One region of the Paenibacillus hebaui genome, then DNA from elsewhere that is predicted to be linked to it. Evidence: riboswitches for the same ligand, from Rfam matches in the RefSeq annotation. Region 1 holds a riboswitch; the other holds the start of a gene.
What was found. A riboswitch is a leader RNA that binds a small molecule or an ion and turns the genes downstream of it on or off. The one in region 1 is predicted to bind ZMP and ZTP.
Positions count from the first base shown of each region.

Region 2: another riboswitch for ZMP and ZTP. It lies ahead of ACR32F_RS16705 (DJ-1/PfpI family protein); the one in region 1 lies ahead of ACR32F_RS29580 (TIGR01440 family protein).

Region 1 is NZ_CP196836.1:6,558,042-6,573,441, reverse strand. It holds gene ACR32F_RS29605 (L-threonylcarbamoyladenylate synthase) at 1-649, shown strand, start outside; gene ACR32F_RS29600 (HipA domain-containing protein) at 764-1,711, shown strand; gene ACR32F_RS29595 (hypothetical protein) at 1,683-2,195, shown strand; gene ACR32F_RS29590 (manganese efflux pump MntP) at 2,342-2,902, shown strand; gene ACR32F_RS29585 (low molecular weight protein arginine phosphatase) at 2,981-3,553, shown strand; ZMP/ZTP riboswitch at 3,661-3,742, shown strand; gene ACR32F_RS29580 (TIGR01440 family protein) at 3,881-4,477, shown strand; gene glyA (serine hydroxymethyltransferase) at 4,741-5,988, shown strand; gene upp (uracil phosphoribosyltransferase) at 6,413-7,042, shown strand; gene wecB (non-hydrolyzing UDP-N-acetylglucosamine 2-epimerase) at 7,098-8,255, shown strand; gene ACR32F_RS29560 (AtpZ/AtpI family protein) at 8,441-8,695, shown strand; gene ACR32F_RS29555 (ATP synthase subunit I) at 8,688-9,065, shown strand; gene atpB (F0F1 ATP synthase subunit A) at 9,111-9,929, shown strand; gene atpE (F0F1 ATP synthase subunit C) at 10,007-10,231, shown strand; gene atpF (F0F1 ATP synthase subunit B) at 10,347-10,835, shown strand; gene ACR32F_RS29535 (F0F1 ATP synthase subunit delta) at 10,832-11,380, shown strand; gene atpA (F0F1 ATP synthase subunit alpha) at 11,397-12,911, shown strand; gene atpG (ATP synthase F1 subunit gamma) at 13,156-14,028, shown strand; gene atpD (F0F1 ATP synthase subunit beta) at 14,123-15,400, shown strand, end outside.
Region 2 is NZ_CP196836.1:3,815,368-3,830,767, reverse strand. It holds partial or broken gene ACR32F_RS16810 (MBL fold metallo-hydrolase) at 156-314, shown strand; gene ACR32F_RS16805 (rhodanese-like domain-containing protein) at 659-766, opposite strand; gene ACR32F_RS16800 (rhodanese-like domain-containing protein) at 1,005-1,298, opposite strand; gene ACR32F_RS16795 (TlpA family protein disulfide reductase) at 1,352-1,918, opposite strand; gene ACR32F_RS16790 (cytochrome c biogenesis CcdA family protein) at 1,928-2,650, opposite strand; gene ACR32F_RS16785 (hypothetical protein) at 2,643-3,326, opposite strand; gene ACR32F_RS16780 (class I SAM-dependent methyltransferase) at 3,432-4,004, opposite strand; partial or broken gene ACR32F_RS16775 (family 1 glycosylhydrolase) at 4,305-4,945, opposite strand; gene ACR32F_RS16770 (rhodanese-like domain-containing protein) at 4,956-5,345, opposite strand; gene ACR32F_RS16765 (rhodanese-like domain-containing protein) at 5,323-5,721, opposite strand; gene ACR32F_RS16760 (rhodanese-like domain-containing protein) at 5,758-6,075, opposite strand; gene ACR32F_RS16755 (metal-sensitive transcriptional regulator) at 6,669-6,938, opposite strand; gene ACR32F_RS16750 (sulfite exporter TauE/SafE family protein) at 7,447-8,325, opposite strand; gene ACR32F_RS16745 (sulfurtransferase TusA family protein) at 8,334-8,561, opposite strand; gene ACR32F_RS16740 (MBL fold metallo-hydrolase) at 8,578-9,714, opposite strand; gene ACR32F_RS16735 (DsrE/DsrF/DrsH-like family protein) at 9,733-10,128, opposite strand; gene ACR32F_RS16730 (sulfurtransferase TusA family protein) at 10,159-10,728, opposite strand; gene ACR32F_RS16725 (IS30 family transposase) at 11,115-12,071, shown strand; gene ACR32F_RS16720 (hypothetical protein) at 12,189-12,356, shown strand; gene ACR32F_RS16715 (hypothetical protein) at 12,750-13,001, shown strand; gene ACR32F_RS16710 (IS3 family transposase) at 13,136-13,300, shown strand; gene ACR32F_RS16705 (DJ-1/PfpI family protein) at 13,342-13,956, opposite strand; ZMP/ZTP riboswitch at 14,005-14,086, opposite strand; gene ACR32F_RS16700 (pilus assembly protein) at 14,307-14,819, opposite strand.

The DNA of each region.
Region 1 (15,400 bases):
TGCGCCGAGCGCCAACCGTTCCGGGCGGCCAAGCCCGACACTCGCGGCACATGTGCGTGAGGATCTGGCTGGCCGCATCGGCGGCATCGTGGACGGCGGCCCCACCGGGGTGGGCGTCGAGTCCACGGTTGTGCAGGTCGGTGACGACGGTACCGTCACCATCCTGCGCCCTGGCGGCATTACGGCGGAACAGCTGTCCGCCGTTGCCGCCCGTGTCGCCACGGACCCGGCGTTGCTCGCCGAAGGGTCCGATGGCGTGGGTAGCCCGGCGCCGCGCTCGCCGGGCATGAAGTACACGCACTACGCGCCCACAGGTGCGCTGTGCGTGGTAGAGGGGCCGCCCGCAGCGGTGGCGGCCTGGATCAGCGCCGCCCTCGAGGAGGCGGCGCAGCGCGGAGAGCGCACCGCTGTGCTGGCGTTCGCCGAGCACGCGGAGCAGTACCGCGCCGATGCCGTGTTCTCGCTGGGCGAAGCCAGCGAGCTGGAAGAAGCAGCGCGCCGGCTATACGCCGCGCTGCGCAGCTGCGATGAGCAAGGCGCCACATATATTGTGGCTGAAGCCTGCTCACGCGAAGGGCTGGGAGCAGCCGTCATGAATCGGCTGCTCAAGGCGGCAGGTCACCGACTCATACAGGTCAGTGACCGATAACCCTGCCTCCCAAGGGTCGCTCATCATTCTATGAAGTGTAGCTGTCTTTCGTTTATCAGGGTCTGGAAAGGGCTTTTTTAACACGTTTATAACCCAAGAGGAGGGGGGATTCTTTTGAATTCTATAGTGAGTTCGGGTATAAAGAAATATGGCGAATACCTCTTAGGTGATTTTCATATTGCTGATGTTTCTATACCGCAGTCTAGGACAACACAAATACAAGCTTCAACACCTTCTTCTCTAGGCGTACTAAGAAAGTTTAATATACATCATGATAAATCAGGGCTTCTGTACGTAAAGTCTGGATATAGCAGAGGTGCCTTCTTCTCCATAGATCAACCTATGTCAGAAAAGATAGCGTGTGAGATAGGTGAGTTATTAGGTTTTAATGTGGTTCATTATAAACTTTGGATTGTGGATTTACACTTGTTTCTCCCGGAAGAAGAGATTGAGCAATTATCCGAAAGACCAAAGGGACAATATCAAGGGAATTCTTTTGAAAGACTTCTTGCAGATCATCACAAAGTTCTGGTGAGTGTTAGTCAGTCCTTCAAGCTCCCACATCAGGAATTTGCTAGCTGTGATGTGATTACAGGAAAAAAGGGGAAAGAGTTATATAATGAACTAACGACAGAAGGCTTAGATGGTGGGAAGAAAAATATAGATCAGATGATTGTATTTGATTACATTATTCATAACACAGATCGACATAAGAAAAATTTTGGATTCATAGTGGATAGAAAAGCAGAGAAATTTTCTTTTGCACCGTTGTTTGATCATGGTCTTGCATTTTGTTCTGAGTTTAGTAACTCTGATATCGTTAACGATGACCAAGAAATTTTAGGATTTTCAATAGGTAAGCCTTTTACCAATCTGAGTGGGGCTTTGGATTTAGTGGATAAAGATAGCCTTCAGGGAATTAATCTCAGAATTTCGACAGAAGAGGTTGTTGCTATAATCGATAAATATGCTCCCTTGATGTCAGTGAACAGAGCAGAATTTATTAAGCAGTTTGTCGCTAGGAGGTATAAACATGTCCAACGGTTATTTTCTCAGATATAAAAATGTTGTTATTGGAGAATTTTCATTGGATGGGAAAAAATATACGCCAACAGTTGAGGCAGGAAAATTAGGGGATGCGGGGTACCCTTTTGGACTTTATAAACTCATTCACTCTAGGTCGGGAGAGCTCTATATTGACAAGGATAAACAGCCAAGCCAAGCAGACATTAAACTCTGGCTAAGTGATCGTGTTTTCCCGAAGGAACGTCAAGGAGCGAATCAAATACTTGAATCGCTGGGTTTGTCCACGTATGACTCTTGGGAAATCGCAAAGAAGACAAATGCTATAAGTTTAAACGATTTTTATTGGATGAGTGACAGGTTGGATGATTCATTCGAGAATATGAACGCTTATCATGCTGCTTTTGAGCATTTTAATGATTTGGCTGCGAAGTCGACACTACAAGACCCTATTAAAAAGGTCAAAGATTTTGAAGATTTTGAGGAACCTAGGGAAGAACTGGCTATTAAATGGGTTGAGTAAGCAGTTGCTGTAGCACAAATAAATGAGTTTGAATTGGTTATTAGGGATGTAGATTATCCAGTTCTGAAAGTTATTCCCCCGGTCATGTTTAGGTCCTTGTCCGCATATCGTGTACAAGAACCTTTACGTGACTTGGGGGTATGGGGATGTGGGATGTGTCTGCCCATGTAGGGCAGTTGGTAACCATTTTGATTATGGCCGTCGCTCTTGGCCTAGATGCTTTCTCACTCGGAATTGGGATCGGCATGAAGGGCATTCGTCTGCGAGACGTATTGCGGATCAGTGTTGTAACGGCTCTGTTCCACATCATCATGCCGCTTATCGGCATGTATACGGGGAAATACGTCAGTTCCCTGCTTGGTGATATTACCACGTATGCGGCAGGTGGGTTGCTTGTTCTGCTGGGTGCCCATATGATTTTGAACGCTTTCCGTGAGGGAGACACCAAAATGGTGGATCATCGTTCTCTGCTCGGTGTGATTCTGTACTCACTCAGTGTCAGTGTGGATTCGTTCTCCGTTGGCGTTTCTCTTGGGATGTTCAGTAGTAATCTGGTACTAACTGTGCTGGCGTTCGGGGTGTTTGGAGGTGCAATGTCCGTTATGGGTCTGTTGTTAGGACGGCGCGTGAGCCAGAATATGGGTGATTATGGTGAAGCAATAGGCGGAGCGATCTTGCTTGCCTTTGGACTTTTGTTTATATTTTAAAATACGATTCGAACTATTCCAGCCTTGTGCTATTTCAGTTATTTCGACAAACATTTGCAAAATGGGGAGGCTACCACAATGAAACATATTTTATTTGTATGTACAGGGAATACTTGCCGCAGCCCCATGGCGGAGGGGCTATTACGTAAATTGGCGTCTGAACGCGGCATTCAGGTGCACGTTCGTTCCGCAGGAGTAGCAGCAACGACGGGTATGCCGATTTCCCGTCATGCGGAGGACGTTCTGAGAGATCATAACGTTGAGGGACCGCCGCATTCGACGATGCTTAGCGCGAATTTAGTGGGCTGGGCGGATCTGATCCTTACGTTGACACAGAGTCATAAACAGCATGTTATGCAGGTTTTTCCTGATTCTGTCCACAAGACCTATACACTGAAAGAGTATGTTGAAAATGACGAGCAGGTATTGAATGATCTTCAGGAACTGGACAGCCTGTTCGCTACGATGGAAATGAAACGTGCTCTTGGTCAGGAAATCCTGGCATCGGAACGTGAGCGGGCGATTGAAATCCGGCAACGCATCCCCAGTTTTGATATCTCCGATCCGTTTGGAGGCAGCCGTGATGACTATAATATCGCCGCTGCAGAGATTCGTACAGCACTCGACCGCCTCTTGGACAAGCTAGAATAATAGAGAGCGCTCCAGGGTAAAAGTGAAATGGTATAAAAAAGAAGACGCGCGCTGTAAATTACCCGTTGATTTTAAACGCAGGTTGTTTTATGATGAAAGGGAAAACAGGGATCCGGTGTAACTGGCGACGAAGTGGGCATAACCACGATGGAGCACCGGAACAAACGGCCGGTCGCCTGGGCAAAAGAGCAATTCTGCGTTACCCGCAGACTGCTCTTTTTTTCGTCTTTCATCTGATTATTCGCTATAATAGTACCTGAAATGCCGTGCAAGAATACGAAGACAGCCAAGAGAAAGCCGGGCATGATTTTATCGGGAGGCGATAGGGTGACTATAGAGTTAGATTCGGAACAACCCGGATTGCATGAACAGACCGCATCCGTTCTGCGTGAACTGGCGCTTGCTGGACAGCTTGGGCCTGGACAGATCGTTGTGATCGGTACAAGTACAAGTGAAGTCGCAGGCCAACGGATTGGTACGAGTGGTGCAATTGAAGTGGCGCAGCAGCTTCTTGCGGGTATACGCGAGGTGCAGCAGGAGTTTGGTTTTGAGACTGTATTCCAATGCTGTGAGCATCTGAACCGTGCGCTGGTCATGGAGCGTTCTGTGCTTACACGTCTTGGTTTGACTGAGGTTGGCGCAGTACCCGTGCCCAAGGCAGGTGGTTCAATGGCATCCGCAGCGTATCTTTCGCTGACCGATCCATGCCTGGCTGAACATGTGCAGGCCCATGCGGGTCTGGATATTGGGGAGACGATGATTGGCATGCACCTTCGGCATGTAGCTGTACCATTTCGTACAGCGCTCCGCTACATTGGGGATGCCCGTGTGACCACGGCGTTGACTCGTCCGAAGTTAATTGGCGGCGAACGCGCGGTGTATCGTAATGATGAACAACAACCAGATTCGACATTTTGTGAGTAATTTTTATTCAACCTATATAAAGCGCAACTAATTTTTTACACAAAAACGGAGAGTGCAACACCAATCTGAAGAAGCAAAGCCAAAAGCTTTCTGAAAGAAAGCATAGGGGCTTCGCCTTTATCATCGGATTCCCCATTATTAAGGGTATTAGAAAAAAATCCGTGGATAACAGCGTTCGGAAGATGGTGCTGAACTCGGAGTTTAGGGTGTAATCTCTTTTATTCGCTTTATAACTTCACTTATAAACTGGGAGGAATTTAATCATGGAACAATTGCGCAAGAATGACCCGGCAGTACTGGAAGCGATGAATCTTGAATTGAAACGTCAACAGAACAACATTGAGCTGATCGCATCTGAGAACATCGTAAGTGAAGCAGTTATTGAGGCAATGGGATCTGTACTCACCAATAAGTACGCTGAAGGATATCCAGGCAAACGTTACTATGGTGGTTGTGAGCATGTTGATATTGTTGAAGATATCGCACGCGATCGTGCGAAGGAACTGTTTGGAGCAGAGCATGTGAATGTTCAACCTCACTCCGGCGCACAAGCCAATATGGCGGTATATCTTGCGGCACTGAAACCTGGTGATACCGTACTGGGTATGAACCTTGCGCATGGTGGACACCTTACACACGGGAGTCCGGTGAATGCATCCGGCTTGCTGTACAATTTCGTGGCATATGGTGTACAGGAAGATACGTTCCTGATTGATTATGATGAAGTTCGCAAAGCGGCTTTTAAGCACCGTCCTCGTATGATCGTTGCAGGTGCAAGTGCATATCCGCGTACCATTGATTTTGAAAAGCTTGCTTCCATCGCTAATGATGTAGGCGCTTTGTTCATGGTGGACATGGCTCACATCGCAGGATTGGTTGCTGCTGGTTTACATCCTAGCCCGGTTCCGCATGCTCACTTCGTAACAACAACAACACACAAAACGCTGCGTGGACCTCGTGGTGGTATGATTCTGTGCCGCAAAGCATGGGCAGCAGCTATTGATAAAGCCGTATTCCCAGGTTCCCAAGGTGGACCTCTGATGCACGTTATTGCTTCCAAAGCAGTAGCGTTCGGTGAAGCTTTGCAACCTTCGTTCAAAACATATGCACAAAATGTGGTGAAAAATGCACAGGTTCTGGCTGAAACACTGGTTGCTGAAGGATTGAACATTGTATCCGGCGGTACAGACAACCACTTGATGCTGATCGACACACGCAGCGTGAACATTACAGGTAAGGAAGCCGAGCATGTACTCGATTCTATCGGCATTACCGTGAACAAAAATGCAATTCCATTCGACCCTACCAGCCCGTTTGTAACGAGTGGTATCCGAATTGGTACGCCTGCTGCCACTTCCCGTGGTATGAACGAAGAAGCGATGGTAGCCATTGGTAAGATCATTGCCAAAACGCTGAAAAATCCAAAAGATACGGCGAAGCTGGATGAAGCCCGTGCAGAAGTGACTGCACTGACTGATCAATTCCCGCTCTACACCGACCTTAAATACTAAAAAAGATTGCTCATGCTGTTTGTATTTGAGTGTTCTTAAAATGGGATACAAAAAAACGAAGCAGACAGAATGAGACCACAGAAGCGAAGCGTTCGCCTTTATCCCCGGATTTTACCCTTATTAAGGTGGTTCAAAAAAATCCGGGGATAACAGCGATCGAAGGATCATTCTGTTGGCGGAGTGCCATTGTATTCATCATTTTCATGTTCTCAACGACATAACAGCATGAGCAAAAAGGACCGGATGACTCATTTTCCGGTCCTTTTTTTGTAGGATTCGTTTTTCTGTAATGATTGGGTGCCCTTTGATGGTGTAATTCGTTGTAGGTGATGATATAATATACAGGATTTATCGGGCCTATGAATGATGATTAGGCATATTTGGAAATGCTGAACATGAAGAACTTACCGGAGGGACAAATTAGATGGGAAAATTAGTAATATGTGATCACCCTTTGATTCAACACAAACTGACGTTTATACGCGACATGCGTACGAATACGAAAGATTTTCGTGAATTGGTGGATGAAGTAGCAACGTTGATGGCTTATGAGATTACAAGAGATGTTGAGCTGGAGTCTATCGATGTACAGACACCTGTAGCTGCAACACAAGGCAAAGTCATTTCCGGACGTATGCTCGGACTGGTGCCGATTTTGCGTGCAGGACTCGGAATGCTGGATGGCGTTGTGAAATTGCTGCCAGCAGCCAAAGTTGGACATGTAGGTCTGTTCCGTGACCCGGAAACACTGCAACCTGTTGAATACTATACAAAGCTGCCTACGGACGTTACAGAGCGTCAGTTGATTGTCATCGACCCCATGCTGGCAACTGGCGGTTCTGCCATTGCTGCCATTGACGTGTTGAAAAAACGCGGCTGTACCCAGATTAAAATGATGAACCTTGTTGCAGCACCGGAAGGCGTGAAGGCAGTACAGGAAGCGCATCCAGATGTGGATATCTACGTGGCTGCATTGGACGACCGTCTTGATGATCACGGTTATATCGTGCCAGGGCTGGGAGATGCAGGAGACCGTCTATACGGCACTAAATAAGCATATTGCATGCTTGTAAGAGGTTCGGAACTTATAGAAAAGGGGCTTTGCTTGAATGTCCAACAAAATTAAAGTTATGACGATATTCGGGGTACGCCCGGAAGCCATCAAGATGGCTCCGCTTATTTTGGAATTGCAGAAACATCCCGAATCGATTGAATCCATCGTCTGCGTTACTGCGCAGCACCGTCAAATGCTGGATCAGGTTCTTGAAGTATTTAATATCCATCCCGATTATGATCTGGATGTCATGAAAGAACGCCAGACGTTGAATGAAATTACAATACGTGTGCTGGAAGGTCTGGAGCCGGTTCTGCGTGAAGCAAAACCGGATATCGTGCTGGTTCACGGTGACACACTGACAACGTTTGTAGCCAGCTATGCTGCGTTCCTACAGCAGATTCAGGTAGGGCATGTGGAAGCAGGGCTTCGGACGTGGAACAAGCTGTCTCCGTATCCGGAAGAGATGAACCGTCAGTTGACCGGTGTACTCGCTGATTTGCATTTTGCACCTACCGACTGGTCTTCTTCGAACCTTGCCAAAGAAAATAAATCAGAGTCTAGTACGTATGTCACAGGCAACACGGTAACAGATGTGTTTCAATATACAGTACGGCAGGATTACACACATCCGGTACTTGAATGGGCACAGGGCAAACGTCTTGTGCTGATGACAGCCCACCGCCGTGAATCCCAAGGCGAGCCTCACCGTAACATTTTCCAGGCCGTCAAACGGATTGCCGACGAGTTTGAGGATATTGCCATCGTGTACCCGGTGCATCCAAGTCCTGCTGTGAAGGAGCCGGCTCACGCGATTTTGGGGGATCATCCCCGGATTAAACTAATTGATCCACTAGACGTAGTGGATTTGCATAACTTCTACCCGCACACTCACTTGATTCTGACTGATTCAGGCGGTTTGCAAGAAGAAGCGCCTTCGTTTGGTGTGCCTGTTCTCGTTCTGCGGGATACAACAGAGCGTCCAGAGGGAATCGAGGCTGGAACATTGGAGCTGGTGGGTACCGAAGAGGAACGTGTGTATGAGCGGACCAGAGCTCTGCTTACAGACGAAACACTGTATGCAAGCATGAGTCAAGCTGCCAATCCTTACGGAGATGGACATGCTTCAGAGAGGATTGTCAATGCGATTTTGCACCATTTTGGTGTGAATAGTGAACGTCCGGAATCATTTCACAGAAAATTCAAAAAATAATTCATTTTTTCTGACGGATTTATAAAGGGCAAGCATACAGTTAAACTGTACGGTTTACGCGGGTTTATGGGCTCTAATGGTCTATACTCCCGTCGTTTCCCCCTTTAAAACGCTAAAATCATTCAATTGACAAAGGCTCTCATCATTCAGTAAAATTAACTGGGATTGCAAGGGTGGCGTGGAAAATGGCCGATTCGAACAAACCAAATTCATCCCGTAACCATGACGATAACGTGTGGAAAGCGATGGGACTCGTGACAGCATTTGGGATCGAGATTGCCATTCTCGCTGTTGCCGGATATTACGCTGGCTCCTGGTTGGACAAGACCATTGGGGGTAACGGAATATGGATCGCCGTAAGCGTTCTCTTTTTCTTGGCGGCAGGCGGCGTAAGCATCTACTTTATCGCGAAAAAAGTCATGGGGGAAAGTGATGAGTGAACTAACCAGATACCGCAGATCGATGACTGTTTTCATCATGTACTTTCTTATGGTTTGTTTTCTCGCAGCGGCCTTTATGCCACGTGTGGAGACAATTGCTTTGGGACTAGCCCTGGGTACAGGAATTAGCTGGATCAATGCATTTTACCTGGGCTTCAAAGTAAGGAAAATGTCTGATGACGCGGCAGAAGGTAACTTGAAGCGTGTGAACCTGGGATTTTTGACAAGAGCAGCACTTGCTGTGCTCGGTATATTCATATCGATGCGCTATCCGCAATACTTCAATACATATGCGGTTGCAGGCGGGCTGGTTATTGCACAATTTTCCTTACTGATTATAGGGATCATCTATTCCCGCAGAGCAGAATGATGTTAGGTGCTGCAGCTTTCAAGTCGAGAAAGGGGTGAGAAAAATATGCATGAAGCTCCAATTATTATGCTTGGCGGATTTCGACTGGATCTATCGGTTCTGTTGATGCTGGTTGTAACAGGTGCACTTGTTTTTATCTTTGCTGTACTGGCAACACGGAGATTATCCGTTGAAAATCCCGGCAAGCTGCAAAATTTTATGGAGTGGGCAGTAGAATTCGTCCGCAATCTGATTTCCAGCACGATGGACATGAAGAAAGGGAAACATTTTATTTCTCTCGCTCTTTCGATGATTATGTTCATTTTTGTAGGTAACATGTTGGGTCTTCCATTTCAGGCGGTAACCGCAGTGGATAGCGCAGAACATGCGCAGGTGTTCGGTCAGCCGATCGTTACAGCGGTGGAGGCATTTGAAAAAGCGCATGCCAAGGACCCTGAAGCACATCCGCACGTTGAACTAGCGTGGTGGAAATCACCAACAGCCGACTTGTCTGTTACAATGGGACTGGCACTGGTAGCATTCCTGGTATCTCATGGACTCGGATTGTTCCGCAACACAAGAGGATATCTCCAGCACTATTTTAAACCGTTTGCCTTGTTCTTGCCGATCAACCTGATTGAGACGGCATCCAAGCTGCTGACACACGGAATGCGTTTGTTCGCGAATATTTTCGCGGGCGAGGTATTGATTACAACGATCCTGAAGCTGACCACGTTCAAAGTGTTTGGCGCCATTGCAGCGATTCCGTTGCTCGTAGCTTGGCAGGGCTTTAGTATCTTTATCGGTGCAATCCAGGCATTTGTATTTGTAATCTTGATGATGGTGTACATTTCACAGAGCATCGAGACGCATGATGAACATTAAGTTTCAAGTCCTACGAAGATTTCTTCACTAGGCTGAACAATAAAAATTCGATTTATAATTTTAAGGAGGATATACAAATGGGAGCAATGGCATTAATCGCAGCAGCAATTGTTGCAGGACTGGGCGCGTTTGGCGCAGGTATTGGTAACGGTATGGTAATCAGCAAAACGGTGGAAGGTATTGCCCGTCAACCGGAAGCAAAATCCACTCTTCAAACAACAATGTTTATCGGTGTAGGTCTGATCGAAGTATTGCCGATCATCGGTGTGGTACTCGCGTTCATGTTCTACGGTATGGCTTAATTAAATTGATACAGGTTTGGCGGGGAAGGCCATAGCCATCCGCGCCTTCTTTTTAGGTAATGTCCGCACACGCGGATGATGGTTTCAAGGATACCTCCAGGAAGGAGTGAACAGATTGAGTTTCATATGGGAAAATACGATTCTTGCGATGGTTGCATTTTTAATTTTATATTGGCTGCTTAGCCGTTACGCCTTCGGTCCTTTGTTCTCCATTATGGAAAAACGTCGTGAACTCGTGATGATGCAGATGAATGAGGCTGCACAGACTCGGGATCAGGCCATTGCCTATGTGGAGGAACAAAAACAAGCACTGGAGCAAGCGCGCAAAGATGCTTACGACATCATTGAACAGTCCAAACAAACAGGTGGAAAACAGGCTGAATCCATCCTGGCAGATGCGAAAGCAGAAGCTAATCGTCTCAAAGACGATGCTGTACGTGAGATCCAGAGTGAAAAGAACAAAGCAGTTGCAGCGCTTCGCAGCGAACTGGGTACTGCTTCCGTACAAATCGCTTCCAAATTGATTAAAAAAGAAGTTGAGAACGGTCCTGCACAAGAGGAACTTGTGAACCAATACCTCAATGAGGTAGGAGGCCGACAATGAGCCGCGATACGATAGTTGCCAAGCGTTATGCGAAAGCATTGTTCGAAGTTGCTCTTCAGCAACAGCAGGTACTTGAGGTTGAACAGGAACTGCGTGCGGTTGTTAGTGCATTGACCGGGGATGCTGATATCGAAAAGTTTATCGTATCTCCGAACATCTCTGATGAAGCGAAGCAGAACGTCCTACACTCAAGCCTCGATGGCAAGGTGTCCGAGCCTGTCCTTCGCACCGTCCTGCTCTTGATTGAGCGCGGACGCGTTGAATTGCTGGAAGAATTGCTGAATGATTATCGGAAGATCCAAGGCGAGTCGCTCGGCATAGCTGATGCGCGCGTTTACTCAACTTATGCATTGAATGATGTAGAAAAAGAAGCGGTAGCCCGTGAATTCGGTGGCCGTGTCAATAAAAAGATTCGTATCGAGAACATTGTTGATCCGACTCTGCTGGGCGGATTGAAAGTCGCCATTGGCGATACGATCTATGACGGCAGCTTGGCTGGCAAGCTCGAACGTCTTGAGCAGTCTTTTAACAGACGAGTACAGTAGATTGGGGTGAGGACACTTGAGTATCAAGCCAGAAGAAATCAGTACATTAATAAAGAGCCAAATCGAACAATACAAGACTGATATCGATGTAGTCGAAGTCGGGACGGTTATTGAGGTCGGTGATGGTATCGCTCGTGTATACGGACTTGAGAATGTCATGTCCAATGAGTTGGTTGAATTCCCAAGCGGTGTTATGGGACTCGCCATGAACGTGGAAGAAAGCAACGTCGGTGTCGTTATCCTGGGACCTTATTACGATATTCGTGAAGGCGACCAAGTTAAACGTACAGGTCAAATTATGCAAGTGCCTGTTGGCGAAGCATTGATTGGACGCGTTGTGAACCCACTCGGTATTCCGGTGGATGGCAAAGGGCCAATCGCTACAACGGAATTCCGTCCGGTTGAAGGTAAAGCACCAGGCGTAATGGATCGTAAATCGGTTCATGAGCCAATGCAAACAGGGATCAAAGCGATTGATGCAATGGTTCCAATCGGCCGTGGACAACGTGAGTTGATCATCGGTGACCGTCAAACAGGTAAAACATCCATAGCGATTGATGCGATCCTGAACCAAAAAGGCAGCGGCATGAAATGTATCTATGTTGCTATCGGTCAAAAACAATCTACGGTTGCGCAAGTTGTGGAAACCCTTCGTCGTAAAGGCGCAATGGAGTACACGATTGTTGTAACTGCAGCAGCATCCGATCCATCACCGCTCTTGTACATCGCACCGTATTCCGGTTGTTCGATGGGTGAGTACTTCATGTACAAAGGTGAGCACGTTCTCGTTGTCTATGATGACTTGACGAAACAAGCTTCCGCTTACCGTGAGCTTTCCTTGTTGCTTCGTCGTCCTCCGGGCCGTGAGGCTTATCCGGGTGACGTCTTCTACTTGCACTCCCGTTTGCTGGAGCGTGCTGCGAAGCTGAATGATGAACTGGGTGGTGGTTCTTTAACCGCACTTCCGTTTATTGAAACACAAGCTTCCGACGTATCTGCTTACATTCCGACGAACGTAATCTCCATCACGGACGGACAAATCTTCCTGGAAGCTGACCTATTCAATGCTGGACAACGTCCAGCGATTAACGTAGGTATTTCCGTATCCCGTGTTGGTGGTTCTGCTCAGATCAAAGCGATGAAAAAGGTTGCAGGTTCCCTGCGTCTCGACCTCGCTCAATATCGTGAGCTTCAAGCGTTCTCCCAGTTTGGTTCCGATCTGGATAAAGCGACTCAGGCCCGCCTGAATCGTGGTGCTCGTATGATGGAAATCCTGAAACAAGGTGTAAACCAGCCTCTGCCTGTAGAACAACAGGTAGTCAGCTTGTACACAGCGGTTAAAGGTTTCCTGGATGAAATCCCTACAGGTGATGTGACTCGTTTTGAAGGTGAGTTCCTTGCGTTCATGGAGAGCACTCATCCAGAGATTCTTCAATCCATCCGTGATACAAAAGAATTGACGGCAGACAATGAGAATGCTCTGAAGGGCGCCATCGAGAAGTTCAGAAAGAGCTTTGCTGTCTCTAAATAAATAATTGCAGATGCGGAGTTGTTTACCGATTCCGCTTGTCTGCATGCCAAACGTTGACATCGTCAAAGTAAGGTTATGCTTTATGAAGTAAGCTTTGGCTCCGCCAAAGTAAAGATTATGCTTACGAAGTAGTTTTGACTATGTCAAAACTGGTTGTGCTTACGAAGTAACTTTGACTCTGTCAAAGTAGGATTATGCTTACGAAGTAGTTTTGACTATGTCAAAACTTGAAGGTGGTGAAATCATGGCAAAAGGCATGCGCGAAATAAAGCGGCAAATTAAAAGCGTACAAAGCACGAAGCAGATCACCAAAGCAATGGAGATGGTTGCTGCTGCAAAACTGCGTAAAGCGCAGGAAAAAGCGGAAGCGGCCCGTCCTTATTCGGAGAAACTGAAAGAAGTTGTGGCTAGTATCGCATCAAGCACGCAAGGAATCCAACATCCGATGCTGGAGAGCCGTCCGGTCAAAAAGACAGCTTATCTGATCATTACATCGGACCGTGGTCTTGCGGGTGGTTACAATGCGAACGTTTTGCGTCAAGTGAATCAGACGCTTAAAGAGCGCCATAGCTCTCAGGATGACTACCAATTGTTCGTCATTGGACGAAAAGGACGCGATTATTTCAGACGACGTGAAATTGCGATGGCTTCCACAACAACGGATCTATCCGATTCTCCTTCATTTGCAGATATCAAATCGATCGCACACGAGGCTGTTCATGGATTTGAACTGGCTGAATTTGATGAATTGTACATTTGTTATAACCGCTTTGTAAATGCGTTGACCCAGATTCCTACGGTAGAACGTCTTCTCCCGATGGAAACACCTGAGGTAACTGCTGCGGAAGGACCAACGGCAAGCTACGAATACGAGCCGTCTGCTGAAGCTGTACTGGAGGTTCTGCTCCCGCGTTACGCGGAGACGTTGATCTATGGTGCACTTCTGAACGGTAAGGCTAGTGAGCTGGGTGCGAAAATGACGGCGATGGGTAATGCAACCAAAAATGCATCCAAACTCATTAACGACTTGTCATTGACTTACAACCGGGCCCGTCAAGCGGCGATAACGCAGGAGATTACGGAAATTGTGGCAGGTGCCAACGCAGCACAAGGCTAATCGTTTTTTATTAATAAAGGCTTGCAGTGCAAAGATAAGCGAACGGTACTTTATTTTTGTAAAAGTAGCAGGCTTGTAGGAGGGGAACGTTAAGATGAACAAAGGACGCGTTGTGAGCATCATGGGTCCGGTTGTTGACGTCGAGTTTGATCGCGGCGGCCTGCCGGAAATCCTCAATGCCATTACGATCACTACAGTAAGCGAAAGCGGCGTAAGTGTGAATCTTACACTCGAAGCTTCGAAACATCTGGGTGACAACCGTGTACGTTGTATCGCGATGTCCTCCACGGACGGACTCGTTCGTGGTATGGAAGTAGTAGATACAGGAGCTCCAATCTCTGTACCCGTTGGTGAAGCTACACTGGGTCGTGTATTTAACGTACTCGGCGAAGCGATTGATACTGGCGGTAACGTAGCGACTGAACGGAAAAACCCGATTCACCGCTCGGCTCCTGCATTTGATGAACTGACTACCCAGGCAGAAATGCTGGAGACAGGGATCAAAGTTATCGACTTGCTGGCTCCTTATGCCAAAGGTGGTAAAATCGGTCTCTTCGGTGGTGCCGGTGTAGGTAAAACCGTAACGATTCAGGAACTGATCAACAACATTGCGCAAGAGCACGGCGGTATCTCCGTATTTGCAGGTGTTGGTGAGCGTACACGTGAAGGTAACGACTTGTATCATGAGATGAGTGATTCCGGCGTTATCAACAAAACAGCAATGGTCTTCGGACAAATGAACGAGCCTCCAGGCGCACGTCTTCGTGTAGCCCTCACAGGTCTGACGATGGCGGAATACTTCCGTGATGAAGAAGGCCGTGACGTGTTGCTCTTTATCGATAACATCTTCCGTTTCACCCAAGCGGGTTCAGAAGTATCTGCCTTGCTCGGACGTATGCCTTCCGCGGTAGGTTACCAACCTACACTGGCAACAGAAATGGGTCAACTGCAAGAACGTATCACTTCGACCAAAAAAGGCTCCGTAACATCCATCCAGGCGATCTATGTGCCTGCGGATGACTATACAGATCCGGCTCCTGCAACGACGTTTGCCCACTTGGATGCAACGACGAACCTGGAGCGTAAAATTTCCGAGATGGGTATCTACCCTGCGGTAGATCCGCTGGCATCCAGCTCCCGGATCTTGTCCCCTGAAGTTGTAGGTGAAGAACACTACAACGTAGCTCAAGGCGTTAAACGTATTTTGGCGCGTTACAATGAATTGCAGGATATCATTGCGATCCTGGGTATGGACGAGCTTAGTGAGGAAGACAGAGCGCTCGTATACCGTGCTCGTAAGATCCAGCGTTTCTTGTCCCAGCCATTCCACGTTGCTGAAGCATTTAACGGTATTCCGGGTAAATACGTTCCG
Region 2 (15,400 bases), 2.7 Mb from region 1:
TAAATTCAAAGAGCTGATAATATCCCTATGCCACTTCTCTCCATTGGTCCAGTGTCGATATCTCTTTCCAGTTCAAAAAAAGCACTCCTTTGTGCAAAAATCAGATTATTAATGATTGCTTACATAGTTGATTAGTTGACTAGGATAATATTATAGTGCATAAGGCTGCCCCTAACGCGATGATTGTTTCAGTTCACATGGAAGCAGTAAATCACTGGACCTTGTCAAGAGCAGAGTTAAAAAGCTTCCTAAATGAAAAAGGGATTACTTCTAATGTATTAGTGCCGGATGATGGCGAATCTTATACATTCTAACCTATAAGCATTACTGTTCACCTATAAATTCAAATAACAGCAACCGGAGGTTCCGGCTGCTGTTATTTGTTTGCCATAGCCCCCCACCGTATTCAAAAAACGACTCAGCCTTGGCTGAATCGTCATCATTAGTGAATTATTCAGTATAAATCTGATAAATATGGTCCAGCTTTTCCTTCAACAGTGATAAAAGAACAAATCGATCTTCTCTCAAATACTCTTTTGTTCGATGAACAAGAGCATCATCGGAGCACTCAGAATGAGAAACTTCTCTGTTACCTCTTCGACTTTGCTGGCATCAATATGCCCGAGACGGATAAGTGGATAATGGGACAGGAGTTCTTTTAGTTTGGGCAATCGCTTCTGCAATAGAGCAGCAGTTCACGATCCTTTGGGAGATCACCAAGCCGGAAATTCAATTCAGACAAAGGGATATTCGTGGCTCCTTTAATGTGCCCTCCCTTAAATTCCCCTGATTCACGAACATCAATAAGAATCGCCTCTTTGAACTGCTCTAGTTCTCATTTAAAACCTTTCCCATTCAACGTTTTCAAGCCTTTCGTCTTTCCAAATCGAATGTACATAAATACGATGACCAGCAAGATTATAGACAAGCTCGACAAAAGATCATTATTCATATATAGCTCACCTTCCTCATTATTAATTCCTCCTCAGGAAACAGAAGGATGATTAATCACAAACCAATTCATCTTTCCAATTATTAAGTCCTCCGGTCATACTCACGACGTTGTAACCACTAGCGATTAACAGTTCACACGCTAATCCGCTTCTTCCGCCGCTTCTGCAGATCACAATGGTCTCGCGATCGGGGTCCAGTTCATTGAGACGCTCGCTTAGTTGTCCGAGAGGAAGGTGTTTTGCGCCGGCTATATGTCCCTCCTGCCATTCTTCCGGTTCTCTTACATCAAGCATCATGAGAGACTTCCCTTTTTTCAGACGTGCTGCAACCTCCTGCGGTGAAATTTCCTTCAGAACTCTAAATATATATTTGAATACTCCCTCTGATTTGTTTTTCCTTAATGGATTCTGGATATATATTTCTCCATTATTTCATAGCTGATTGCCCCTTGAAATTTTTCCAAGATGACTCCTTCGGTATCCAGTAAATATGTCGTGGGATAAGCAACAACTTGATAAGTTTGCACAACATCACTCTTCTCGTCCATGACAATTGGAAACGTGAGTTGTTGTTCATTAACGAAGGTCTGAACGTCTTCCAAATTCTCTTCTGTAAGCGTCATGTTGACCCCCAGAATGACAACATCTTTTGCCTTGAAATCCTGAAAAATATTCTGCATATGAGGCATTTCCACCTGACATGGCGGACACCAGGTAGCCCAAAAATTAACCAGTACGATCTTGCCCTTAAAATCAGACAGCTGAACTGTAGTCCCCTTTAAGTCCGTAAGCGCAAAGTCCGGCGCCAGCTGTCCCTTCAGGATCCCCGTCCTCAACTGCTTGTTTTCTGACTTCGTTATTTGTATTGTTTCTGAGGGTGATTTTTTAAAATAATCGTAGCCGCCATAAACGACAAGTCCTATCAAAACAAGGATCGCAATCAGGTTTTTTCTCAACTGATTCATCACCATCCACTAAAAGTTGATATCCAAAAGTGTATATTGGGCCAGCCAGGCACTAATTCTCTGCAGTTGTCCGGTAAACAACAAAAATCCCAGACCAATGACTAACCAGCCGTTCAATTTGGACAGAAAAGGAACCCATTTGTTGATTTTTTTCATTAATTGCAGAGAATAAGTCAATAACCATGAAATCAACAGGAACGGCACTCCCATTCCGAGGGAATAGACGGTAAGCAGCCCAACGCCATTCCACAGCGTATCACTGGACCCGGCCAGAAGTAAAATAGCTGACAACGCCAAACCCACACAAGGGCTAAAGCCCGCACCAAAGGCCACACCAGTAAGCAGTGAACGCACTGCACCACGTCTTCTTTTCGTCTTGAATTCTCTTGTCTTACCGGACATCAGCAACCGGAAATTTAGAATCCCCGCCATTTGCAAGCCAAAGATAATAATCAATAAGCCGCTTATTTTTTGAATTACATCGCGTTCCCGGGCAAAGAAATGGCCTATAAAACTTGCCGAAGCTCCCAGCGCAATAAAAACAAGGCTGAAACCCGCGATGAAAAAAAGGGATAGAAAAATCATCTTCCCCCTATTTACAACCAGCTTGCCATCTTGAACGGATGAACCGGTCAAATGAGAAATGAAAGCGGGGAGTAGCGGAAAAACACAAGGGGATAAAAAGGATAGTACACCTGCGGCAAAGGCTGAGAAAACATTAATATTATTCATCGAACCCTCTCTTTTGCTTGTTATCGGTCAACCCGCCCATTCCGGCCAGACCCGCGGCGGCTATAAGGTAGAATACCTGCTGCTTGTTGAATGATAAAAACCACGGTTGCCGTTCGGAAATGAAAAACCAAAGTACAATATGTCCGATACAGAACCAGACAACATAAACGAACCTTCTGGCGGCAGGCAAATTTGATGCTCTTGTAGTCTGTAGAAGGATAAGAAGTACAATGGATAATACTGCGCTTGTCAAATGAAACCATATGAGCTCCGCTCCGGTAAGGAGCAACAATATCCGTGAAGCTAAGTAACCCGCCAGCATATATATAATCAAGATGTCGACCCAAGCCATAAATATTATATTCCGCTTTGAGGCTGCCTTCCAGATATAGACCACTGCTGCCAAAGCTGCCAGCCATGCCCCGCGTTCCCCGCCATCATAATACAGGAGAGAGATCGGACGCTGAATAACCTCTACGGGATAAAATAGCAAATAACTTGCTTTCCAGACAACCATCCATAACCAGAACGCGTTGGTAAGGGGGGGCAAAACTTCCTCTTGTACCCTTTGATTCCGATATTGGTAACGCAACATCAACCAGCCCGCTGTCCCAAACCAAAGATAGAATATCAGTTGTCCGTTTAAGACTAAAGAACCGACTTGAATATTATGCAATTAGCCACCCCTCACTGAAGAGAATAACGCATCTTTACTCCACAATCATTCTCGTCTAAGCACTTCGTGGAACACCTGCTTATGTTCCACGAGCGTCCATTTCTTCTAGCCTTGTTTACGAGCGATAATGACATAATGCTGCTCGTTTGGAAATGAAATCTGTTCGATTGTAAAGCCGTGTTCTTCGAAAGACTTGGACAACTCGCTGGAATGCAAACGATGTTCAAGCGGTGGCCCCTGCTCCATCTCCTTCTTTTCCCATTCGATACAAAGTACTTTACCTCCCGGCTTCAACACTCTTTGTATTTCTTTTAAACCGTCTTGCAGCGGCTCCACCTCATGGATTACGAAAGAAGCAATAATATGGTCTGCAGCTTGTGATTCCACAGGTATCAGCTCAATTTCTCCCTCTAAAAGTTCTACATTGGTTGCTCCTTGTTCAGCTATTTTTTCTTGAAGATGCTGCAGCATCAGAGGAGAAACGTCTAATGCATAAACTTGATGACAGAGAGTCGAAGCCGGTAACGTAAAATACCCTGTACCCGCACCCAAATCTAATATGGTATCACTTTTCTTAATATCCAATAAAGCTAGAATGGTTTCCGGTGGTAAAGCCTTTTGTCTCTCCGGACTGTCTAACCTTGCAAGTTTTTCGGGATTGAATCTTTTTTCCATCATGTGATACACTTCCTTTCTTACTTCCTGATCTATTTCTCACAACAGTTCTACCGCTTAAGTTCTATATTCATATACGATACCATTGAATTTTTAAGTTCAACGGCCAATTTACTTAGCGATACGGCTTAATCGGTAACCTTCATTGTGGAGGACAAGTGCTTCCATGCAGTTGAATCCGCATTCTGGGCGAGATCTTTCGTTTTTTCTGTGGTATCAGACCAAGCCGCCATCGTTGACACCACTTCATCAGTGCCAGATGACATCTATTGCGTAACCGATGATACTTCTTGCATCTCCTTGGATAAGCTTGGCCACGTTCTGCGCTGAGTTCTGAGTTTGCTCTGCCAGCCGTTTGACCTCGGCGGCAACAACTGCAAATCCTTTCCCCTCTTCCCCAGCGTGCGCTGCCTCGATTGCAGCGTTCAGAGAAAGCAAGCCTGTCTGATTCGCTATATTGTTTATTGTATCCGTAATAGAACTGATGCTTTTTGATTTTTCCAGAAGGGAAGCCACAACCTCTCCCAGTTTCTGATAACAATCATACAAGACATTCATAATGTATCTCAAGCCTTGAGGATCGATTTGCCAGCCCCACTCGCTCGCTGTCTGATAGTAACTAAAAGAAATAAAATCAACCGTGTGTTTCAGAATCTCTTCGTCTCCAGGTTAAAATTGGATGGGAATTCCATCTTCTCTAAGTAACGCTTGATATAGTTTGGGTAATATCCACGTGCATGTACATCAGCAAAAAATGTATTTTTATGGTCAGCATTCATAACTTGGATGACATCCTTAGGATCAGGAGTCAGTGGATAAATTGGCATTGCAGTGACCATACAACCTATTTTGAAATCTGGATTGATTTCATGTCCAACTTTCACTGCAAGTGCACTTGCAACAAATTCGTGGTGAACGGCTTGATACAAATCCTGTTTACTCACGCTAGGGTTATCATTTTCGAGTTAGTGGATCTCCCCATGTATTTACTCCACCTTGGAGTTGAACGAGTTTAGAGTATCCACTCTTACTTAAAATTTTGGCTGCACTTTTGCTGCGCATACCGCTTTGGCAGTAAAGAAAAACGGTGTTATCTTTTGGTATCTCGACCAGGCGTCGCTTTAACTGAGATAAAGGAATGTTTACAGCTCCCTTGATGAAACCTCTTTTATACTCGCCAGGTTCACGTACATCAACCACAAGACTTTTACTGTCTGCTTTCATCTCATTTCGGAAATCGTCTGATCTTAAATTTTTCAGGCCTTTTACCGGCTTAAGCCGTGTATAAAGCAACCATACAACAAGAAGCAGGATTGCGATATTAATAACAGTATTTATGTTCACAGGATTCTCCCTTTCTATTCACGGATAAAAAGCAACCTTTGACTGCATATAGTTGATAAAATCCGCGGCGTGCAAGAATTCTGGCTGCTTTTCTTCTCGTGAGCCAGTTTCGTGAAAAAATAATCACTTCGTTATGTGGTGAAAGTTCCTTATGCCATACAACTGGCAAACGACCAATGGATATATTTATCGAGTCGGGAATATGACTAAGCCAATATTCACTTGAATCCCTAACATCTAGTATTTTTACGTTGGACCACCGATCATCTAAAGGATCCCACTCTTTGCTGTCCACATAAGTAAGTGAGGGGACTGGCCACAACTGAACCAACAACCATATAATCAGTAAACCCGCTAAGATGAAAATAAGAGTCATTTATGACATCCTTTCAGTAACATTAGAAACCTATGATCAAATTAATTGATCGAAATCTGACCACTCATTAAGGCCACCTGTCATATTCACAACTTTATATCCTTTCTCATGAAGAAGCTCACAGGCAAGACCGCTTCGATTTCCGCTTCGGCACATAATGATGATCTCCTGAGCAGGATTTAATTCATGAAGTTGTTCCATTAATTGTCCTAACGGAATGTGCTTAGCTCCTTTCACATGTCCTTCTGCCCATTCAGCAGTTTCACGGACATCCAGCATGATGAGATCTTTTCCTTGTTTTAGTTGCTCAGCTACTTCTTGCGGTGTAACCCCTTTCGGGACTCGAAATGTCATAATTATCCTCTCCTTGTTGTTTGAAATTATATTTTAACTAGCTCACCATAGCTCTTTAACTTAGGTTACTAGTATTGCGTTATCTGAGTGTTGTTCATTCCTCAGGTTTTTGTAGCTAGTAAGACAATTGAGAGATGACCTATTAGCTAGGTATATCCTTACTTCATCAGCCGCAGAACACCGCGAAACTGGCCTAATCTACCTGACTTAGTACATTCGCTTATTACCCATACTCCTATAGGTATCATGATGCCGCATTTGACCTTTAACAACCCTCTGCTGAAAGATTACTTTTAGCTCGATTCACAGTAGGAAATCATAAAGTCTATATAGCAATAGAGTGATCTATAGATATAAAGATTCTAGTACTTGTTTTCAAATCTTAGCCTATGCTTTCGAAATGAAAACATAATCAAACTGTTTTGATTTTATCATCTGTAATAAGTCAACATATCATTTCGCTGCAAAACTCGACATGTGAAGGGAATTGTACCTTTTAACTACCAGATTCTCTTCATCTAAAACAACAGCAGCTGTCAAAAATCACAGCAGCTGTTGTTTTTGTTAGATGAACTAGTTAAAGGATATTGAAGTTAACGGCTTTTCACAAGGAGATCTATGGCTTCCTTCACCAATTTACCTGTATCCTTATTACCAGCCTCCTGTTCAGCCATAATGCACTCTTGGAGATTCTCAGCAACGATTTGCGCAATAGCTCTGTCAGAGGCATTACGAACGGCAGACAACTGGGCAACGACCTCTTTACAAGATTTACCTTCCTCCATTAATCGAAGCACACCACGAACCTGGCCTTCAATTCTCCGCAAACGTGTTTTCAAGCTGTCTGTATAGTTATACTCCATATAAAATCTACACTCCTTCATAACATACCTGTATAGGTATATTATAGAGCAAAAAATATTAGCGTACACCTTTAAATAAATTAGTTTATCTATCCAATTGTTTCATTCCCAGCAGGGCCACGGTCATAGTACAGGCAACCTCTAATCCTGTGCCACCTCAATCAATTTGAGACAAAGACAAAGCGTTGGGCTTATCACGTGCTTAATTACCTGCGGTCCGTGCCCCCAAATAATTCTTATTGAACTGCCCGAGTTTTGATGACCTCATTCTTCCGCAGAGCATTGAGCTTCTAGAAAGTAAAAAGTATAGTTAATTCGTGATTATAGGCAGTTGCAAAGAGCAATTGAAATAAAAAATCTTACTAATGCTTTATAGCAATTTACTGCTAAACATACGATTGATGTTTTTTTCAGCCACTAAGGAATACTACTTTCTCGTTATACACATCCCCCTGTAGGATAATGTATAGTAGGTACACTCTGTAAGACAGTTCTTTTCTATATGCTCTTAAAGGATAGATGCCCAAACCTTTACAGCTGTCAGGGCAATAAGCACGACCAGTCCATAACGAAGTACTTTAACATTGATTTTAGAACTGATTTTGGAACCGAAAGGGGCACCGATCAGGCTTCCGACCACCATGAATAAAGTAGGCCAAAAGGGAATATGACCGCCGGTGAGTTTTCCAATAACTCCGCCAATGGCTGAAATAAAGACGATCGCAAGAGAGGAAGCGATGGTCGTACGGGTTGGAATCTTAAGGATAGTGAGCATAATGGGAATCAGGATAAAAGCGCCACCCGCACCCACGATCCCGGATACAATCCCGACTATAAAGGCCGAGACTATCGCTATAACTTTATTGAATTGAAGATTGTCTTTAATTTCGTCTGAGCCATTGCGAGGTATCAGCATCAGAATAACTGCTAACACGGCAAGGATGCCATAGATCAGGTTAATGATATCTCCTTGAAGCAGCCCCGATATATATCCTCCGATCAGGCTTCCCGTCAAAATGCTGATGCCCATGTAAACAACCAGTTCCTTATGAATGACAGAAGGCCCCATTTTGCCCTTGCTTCTTTTCTGAAACGCCAGTAGACCTGCAAGAGACGCAAAAAAAACTTGGAACATACTGATCGAAGAAACCTCATGTGCTGAGAAAGATGCTGCATCGAATAAAGGTGGTACATACAGCAGTAACGGATACATTATGATAGCACCACCTATTCCAAGCAATCCTGAAAAGAAGGATCCGATTAAGCCGAGAACGATCATGATGACCAATAACGAAATATCCACAATTCCCCTCCTTTCTTTGTTTGAGGGTTGCTTACGAAAGTTTGAAATAAGCGAACACACCGCAGTGTGTTCGCTTTGTTTCATTTTTTCATTTAAATCTTTTTGACGTGAAATGTATAGATACCGTTCACTTCTTCATGGGCAATCAATTTGTGATTCGTTTGTTTTACCCATGCTTGAAAGTCATTAACCGAGCCTTTGTCCGTTGAAAGTACTTCCATAATTTGTCCGGATTCAAGACCATCCAGCGCCTTTTTTGCTTTTACGATTGGCATAGGGCATGACAGCCCTTTCGTATCTACTACCAAGTCTGTTTTCATCTTGAGTTTTCCTCCTTTAGTGGTCATGCACGGCACAGCGATTCGGACCGATTTCCATCTCACGCTGTTCATCTTCGTGTGGTGTTATTCTCCCCATGTTCGTCTGGCGGATTTCTTGGTACGCATTCGGCTGAGGTGGAAGATTCTCAGTCACAGTACGCCGGAATACATCCTCATCACGAATGTTAAGACCAGGGTTATTGTGATACAAGTCAGAAAGTTTGGCCATTACTCGACCACCCTCACCCAACTCAGTCACTTTTCCGAAATGAGCAGGCAATACGATCAGATCTTGAGATAGTTCTGTAAATCGCTTATAAAGCGTATTATGAAGATCACCCACCCAGTCTTCAGCGAGACCCGCCAAATCAGGGCGACCGATCGATTCAACAAAAAGGATATCGCCGGTTAACAAATATTGATCATCCACAATGAATGATGTGCTTCCAATCGTGTGACCAGGAGAGTAAATCGGCTGAATCCGAATTGTTGTGGAACCTACTGTGATATCACGACCCTCTTCAAGTTTTTCGTAATTGAAAGTGACTTCAGTTGCATCTTTTGGCGGCAACCAATAAGTCGCTCCGCTTTGCTCGGCCAGTTTACGTCCGCCGGAAATATGATCGGCATGCAGGTGTGTGTCCAGTGTGTGTTTAATCTGTACATCTTGCTCTTTGGCAAACTGTTCAAACACTTCGGTCATGCGAAGAGTGTCAATAACTGCGGCTTCACCGCCTGAAACAACCATATAAGACAAGCACCCTTTACCAATTCGTACGAACTGATACAAAGAGCCACCGTCCTTTAATTCTCCAATCTGCACTGGCTCCAGATGCTCACTCCAAGATTTCATACCGCCTTCTAGGTAATACACGTTGGATCTGCCGGCTTCAATAATTTGTTCTGCTACAAATTTGGAAGACCCCTCTTTAGCACAGACAACAAGCATTTTTTTGTCATCAGGAATCTTGTTGAGCGCATCATCTACACCGTCTAAGAGATCGAAATAAGGAATGTTAATGATATCTACACTGTCGCCTTCAACTTTCCAATCGTTAAAGTCCGTTTCATTACGAACATCAAGGATAAAGATTTCTTCTTTAGCCAAGACGATTCGAGTAAGTTCTTTGGCCGTCATCGCTTTTAATTCCATTTTCGTTTCTCCTTTCATTTAAAAAGTTAATGTAACATTGGCATCTTTCGCAAAATCCAGAAAAGTGACAGCTCCGCCTACTTCAATGCCTTCAATAAAATCCTCTATTGTCAAGTTCATAACGTCCATAGTCATCTGACAAGCAATAATCTTAACACCTAACTCCTGAGCCATTTCTACAAGCTGTGGTATCGTTGGAACATTTGCATTCTTGAACCCTTCAGCAAAATGTTCAGCCCCTTCAGGTAACGGCAGTTGGTGATGTGCTTGCTTATGAATCAGATTCAATCCTTCAAATGTAAAGAAAATGGCAACCTCTGCTTCAGTCGCTGCAGAAGCAGTTGCGATATTAAACACCTTATATGCATCGAACATTCCACCATTACTTGCAATAATAGCTACTTTTGTACTCATTGATATACCTCCGTTATTTTGTTGGTTTTATTATTTTTCGCTTGGACCTGTCCAACTAGTCATGCCGGGTTCTACATTCGTGACTTGTTTAAACCCTTTTTCAGTAAGCAATTGACAGGCAAGGTCACTGCGGTTGCCTGTTTGGCATATTACATAAATTTCTGCATCCTGATTAAGTCCCTGGATTCGACTTTCGAGTTCACCTAGTGGAATGGAAAGGGCTCCAGCAATTCGGTTAAACGCATATTCGGCAGGTTCACGTACATCCAGTAAGATCATCTTTTCGTTTTCAACAAGTTTTTCCTCCAAATCTTCATTGGATATGACTTGTGGATGCTTCTTCTCTTTCTTTATTTCAGTAGAATTTGCCTTACGGACGTAATGCTTGAGAACATTGCCATCCTCTACTGTACCGAGATAATGATGTCCAGTATTTTTGGTCCATCCTTGAATGTCTGCCAGAGATCCTTTGTCTGTGGCTTGCACTTCAATAACTTGACCAGCATCAAGTTGATCCATTGCTTTTTTTGTTCTAACGATTGGCATTGGACATGAAAGCCCCATGCAATCGAGTGTCTGATCTACTTTAATTTCGGCCATGAAAGCACCCTCCTTAAAATTTGTTGCAAACAAGACAATCTCTTAGGATATATTAAATTCTCCCTTTTGGACTGTAGTTTACAACGAGAATCTCATTAGGGTCGATAACTTAATACTCATACCCCTATGGGTATAATACAAAGAGTTTTCGTTATTGTCAACCTCAAGTACTAAAATAATGAAGTGTCGCTTCAAGCCTGGGATAATAGTGATTGACTTTACATCCCTTTTGAACTTTGTTTGTTCAGAACGTTATAATTTATATTTTTTTATGACGGATTGTAATATGAAGTGCGACACCTACTGAAAATAAAAAAATGGCTCATAGCCTGATTCGTGTAGAATGAAAGTTACCACACCAGCATTCACACAAGGAGAATCAGTCCATGAGTTATTCACATCTTAGCATAATCGAACGTAGCAAGCTAGAAATCCTCCACAAGCAAGGCCAAAGTTCACGAGCCATTGCAAAGGAACTGGGTAGACATCCTTCCACGATTTGCCGTGAGCTAGATCGTGTTGTTGCATCGCATCCCTATCAGGCAGAACAAGCTCAGAACGCTTATGAGGAGCGTCGTAAGGTTTCTGTCTCTCCAGGTAAATGGTCAGACGCCTTGGCTGCTTCACTGGAGGAAAAACTTGAGGCAACGTGGTCTCCGGAACAAATCACTGAACGTTTCCGCACCGAAGGCCGGCGTGCAGTCTCTTTCAAAACCATCTACCGCTGGATCTACGCTGGGCGCTTGGTTCGAGGTGTATTACAGGTTCTTCGACACAAGGGGAAGCGCCAGAAACCCGCAGAAACTCGCGGTAAATTCGCTATTGGTCAATCCATTTCAGATCGCCCCAAAGAGGTTCGTTCCCGTGAAACGTTTGGACACTGGGAACTGGATACCGTCGTATCGGGTCGTGGGAAAAGTAAAGGATGCGTAGCGACGTTGATTGAACGCAAAACACGCTTATATACCGCTGTTCTCATGCCCGACCGTACCGCTTTGTCGATGGAGATTGCGCTCGGTGTAGCTATATCACAGTACCCTACTGGGACCTTCCTCACAGCTACGGCTGATCGAGGAAAGGAGTTTGCATGCTATGCCAATCTGGAAACGACCCACAACCTGCACGTTTATTTTGCTGATCCGTATTCGTCTTGGCAACGCGGTTCCAACGAGAATGCAAACGGGTTGCTTCGAGAGTTTTTCCCTAAAGGTACCGATCTCGCTCAAGTGGAGGATGAAGATCTCGCCCATTCACTCGATCTAATGAATCACAGACCACGAAAATGCTTGGGTTGGAGAACCGCTCACGAATCTTTCACAGAGGAACTGTCGCACTTAGTTTGACAATCCGTCTTATATAAAAAAGCCAACCTATTCTGGTATTATCCCCTTTTAGTGGACAAGAAAAAAAGGACATCTGTTAGGATGGACTTGATCTTGCCTAACTAAGGGGATTTTTTCATGGCTAAAAAAGGCCAAGCTTACCGGCAGTACTCCTTGGGATTAAAATTGGAGGCGACCCGGCTGGTCAACGAAGAACATATGAGTATACGTGAAGTCGCGAAACGTTTGGATATTCAAAATAAATCTCAAGTACAAGATGGGCGGCAAAAACGAAATGTGGAATAAGCCTAGAACCTGCCACATCCAAACGGGGACGCCCCAGAACGAAATTTTCCAATATAGAGGCATACTTGCGAGTGGAGATTGAATATTTAAAAAATCAGTTTCCAAATCTACACAAGTAGTGACGAGTAAAGTTGCTAGATTTCAGATCATAGAGGACTTGCGAGTACTCCATCGTCTTGTTTGGCTCTTGAAGTTAGCTGCGGTTTCCCGGTCAGGCTATTACAAGTGGAGAAAAGGTTGCAAGCGGCAAAAGAACGTAGAAAAAAAACAACATGAATTGGAATCGTACCAGCTTGCCATCCATCGCATTCATCCCTCTTTGGTTATTCTCGAATGACGGTAGCTTTACGGAGGGAAGGCATTAAGGTCAACCACAAAAAGGTGTATCGTTTAATGAAGCAATTAGGGATCGGTTCTGTCATTCGAAAGAAGCGTCGATTCTTCGGGAAACAAGATTCTGTCGTGAATCCGAATCGGCTTGAGCGCCAGTTTCAAGCGATTTTACCACGAACTAAACTGGTTACTGACATCACCTATATTCACACTGGAGAACAGTTTGTGTACCTGTCTGTCATTCAGGATTTATACAATAACGAGATTGTGGCTTGGCATCTTTCCGAACGAAATGACCTCTCTTTCTCATGAAACGCTGGTTAGACTCTGTCAGCACACGGATCCGAGTAGCATAATCCTACACTCGGATCAAGGATTTCAATACACCTCTAAGCCATTCAACCGTAAACTGAAACAACTCGGCATGCTAGGAAGTCACTCCAGGCGTGGGAATTGCCTGGACAATGCCTGTACCCGAGTCTTTCTTCTCTCATTTAAAGACCGAGAAAATATACTTGAATGAGGCAGCAAACAAAGCGGAGGTTGAGCAGCAAGTGAGCGAATATATTCTGTTCTATAACCAGAACCAAATTTTCAGCACCGCTGGCTGATCATGCGCTTGAAAAAGGCGAATAGTCATCTTCTTGTCCTCCTACCGCAAAGTATGCATGTAGACATCTTTTATGTTACCAGCTTCATAATATGGATACTCCAGTTTCTGCTGAACTTGAAGAACAATCTCCGTACTCGTCAACATTTCAACCATGTAAAGTCCCAGGTCAATGGAAGCCGTAACCCCCGCACCAGTTACCGTATTACCATCACGCACTACACGCGCTGAAATTACTTCTGCACAATAAAGAGCCAATAAATCATAAGCTGATGAGTTTGTAGTAGCCTTTTTTCCATTCAGGAAACCTGCTGCGCCCAATAGCAAAGCCCCGGTACAAATAGAAATCTTATACGGTACGTTCTCTGCCGTTCGGACCCAGCGCATGAAATCCTCATCAAATCGAAGCGTTCTAGTTGATAATCCACCGGGAAAAAACACTAGATCAAAATCACCTAGATTAGGTAACACTTCATCGGATTTCATTTTCAGTCCCCGATCATCTGTAATCTCATCCTTGACTGCACAGAATGTCCATGATACGTTTTCCTTCGCTTTCAGAATCGCTAGCCAAGTCACTGCTTCATAAAATCCAGCTAAGTCCATGCTTGTCATTCCATCGAATAACACAAACGCCATTTTCATTGCCGCCACCATTCCTTTCATTCCCTGAATAATAAATAAAGTGTTTGATCAAAAGATCAAACACTTTGCCCAGGCGTACGGCATATAAAATATGTGCTTCCTCGTGGTTCACTCCACGTTTACGCCAGTCACACATACCAGATATTTAACACTAAGTATACATGACATCTTTTTTCTTTGTAAATATATGAAATTTATACATACTTTCACTTTCCTTTGTTTTTGATATCGAGCTTAATTCCTATCTTGAAACATTTATTTCTAGACAATCTGCTTTCACTTTTTACAGCTATTCAAAGATTCTGCAATTAAGAAAAGCATATTTATTTTCCTCCATTTTATTGAACTAACCTGCCGTTAGTTCAATAAAATAGATGAGCAGTATCGTCCGGGTCTGAACCAGCTGATCCCCATACTTCCCCATCAACGCTATAACCGCCACCACTCCATTGAAGCAAGTAGCCTCCAGTATTCATGCCTTGTGTGAAACCTTCTTTAATATTTATCCAATCTAAAGATTCCCCGGCAGCAATCGTTATAGCGAAATACACTTTACTAGTATCTAAGTGCGTTAAACTAACATTGACTTCATGCCTACTATTGTTCTTCATTAGCAGTTTTATATGTACAAATCCCGGATTTACGGAAAAGGGTTGCTGTACCGTTGCGCCTCCAGAAGCAATATAGTGCGAAGGTTTGTTCTCTTGTTCGCTTAAAGAATTAGTAAGGGTTGTACTTTCGGACTTGCTTGATAATACACCAGACTTTGGAGTAGACATATTCTCTTGAGTTGGACTTGTTGAATCACAGGCAGTTACGGTCGCTGTTGTTAAAGCTAATGATAAAACAGTAAAAAAAAGTCCCTTTTTCTTCAATACTTTATCCCTCGTATTCTTTTATTAGTTATTCTAAAACCTATAAGAAGTTCCTCGTTATTAATAACGCTATCAATCAATAAAAGTTACATCTGTAATTCGCAAGATGGCATTGAGTTAACCTGCCCGTTAGTTTAATGAATTAACGGAAAAATAATGATTGGATATATGTCTAATCGGAAATAGGAACATGTTTTTGTCCATTTCGGTAATCGGTACAAGTTCTTGTCCTTGGCTTGGGACACGAACTTGTACCGATAAAACAAAAAAGCCGCTAAAATAGCGACTTTCAATGGGACTATGTTCTTGTCCCTCGACATGTAAAGTTATTTTTTTTTGAACTTTTATTGTTTGAGGACAAGTGTCCTTGACAAGGAGGACTTTTCGTTGTAAAACTTATGTTCATCACTTGGAAAAAAGTTGTGTATGGCAAAATTGTACCATGTCTAAGTTTTTTTAAGAGAAAACCTGTCAGCTCGATACCATTCTATAAACGAGTCTATAAACGAGAAAATACCTGCCCCTCTCCCGGGCAGGTATTAAAGGTGAATCGTATGAATGGCTTACCAACATCGATCACT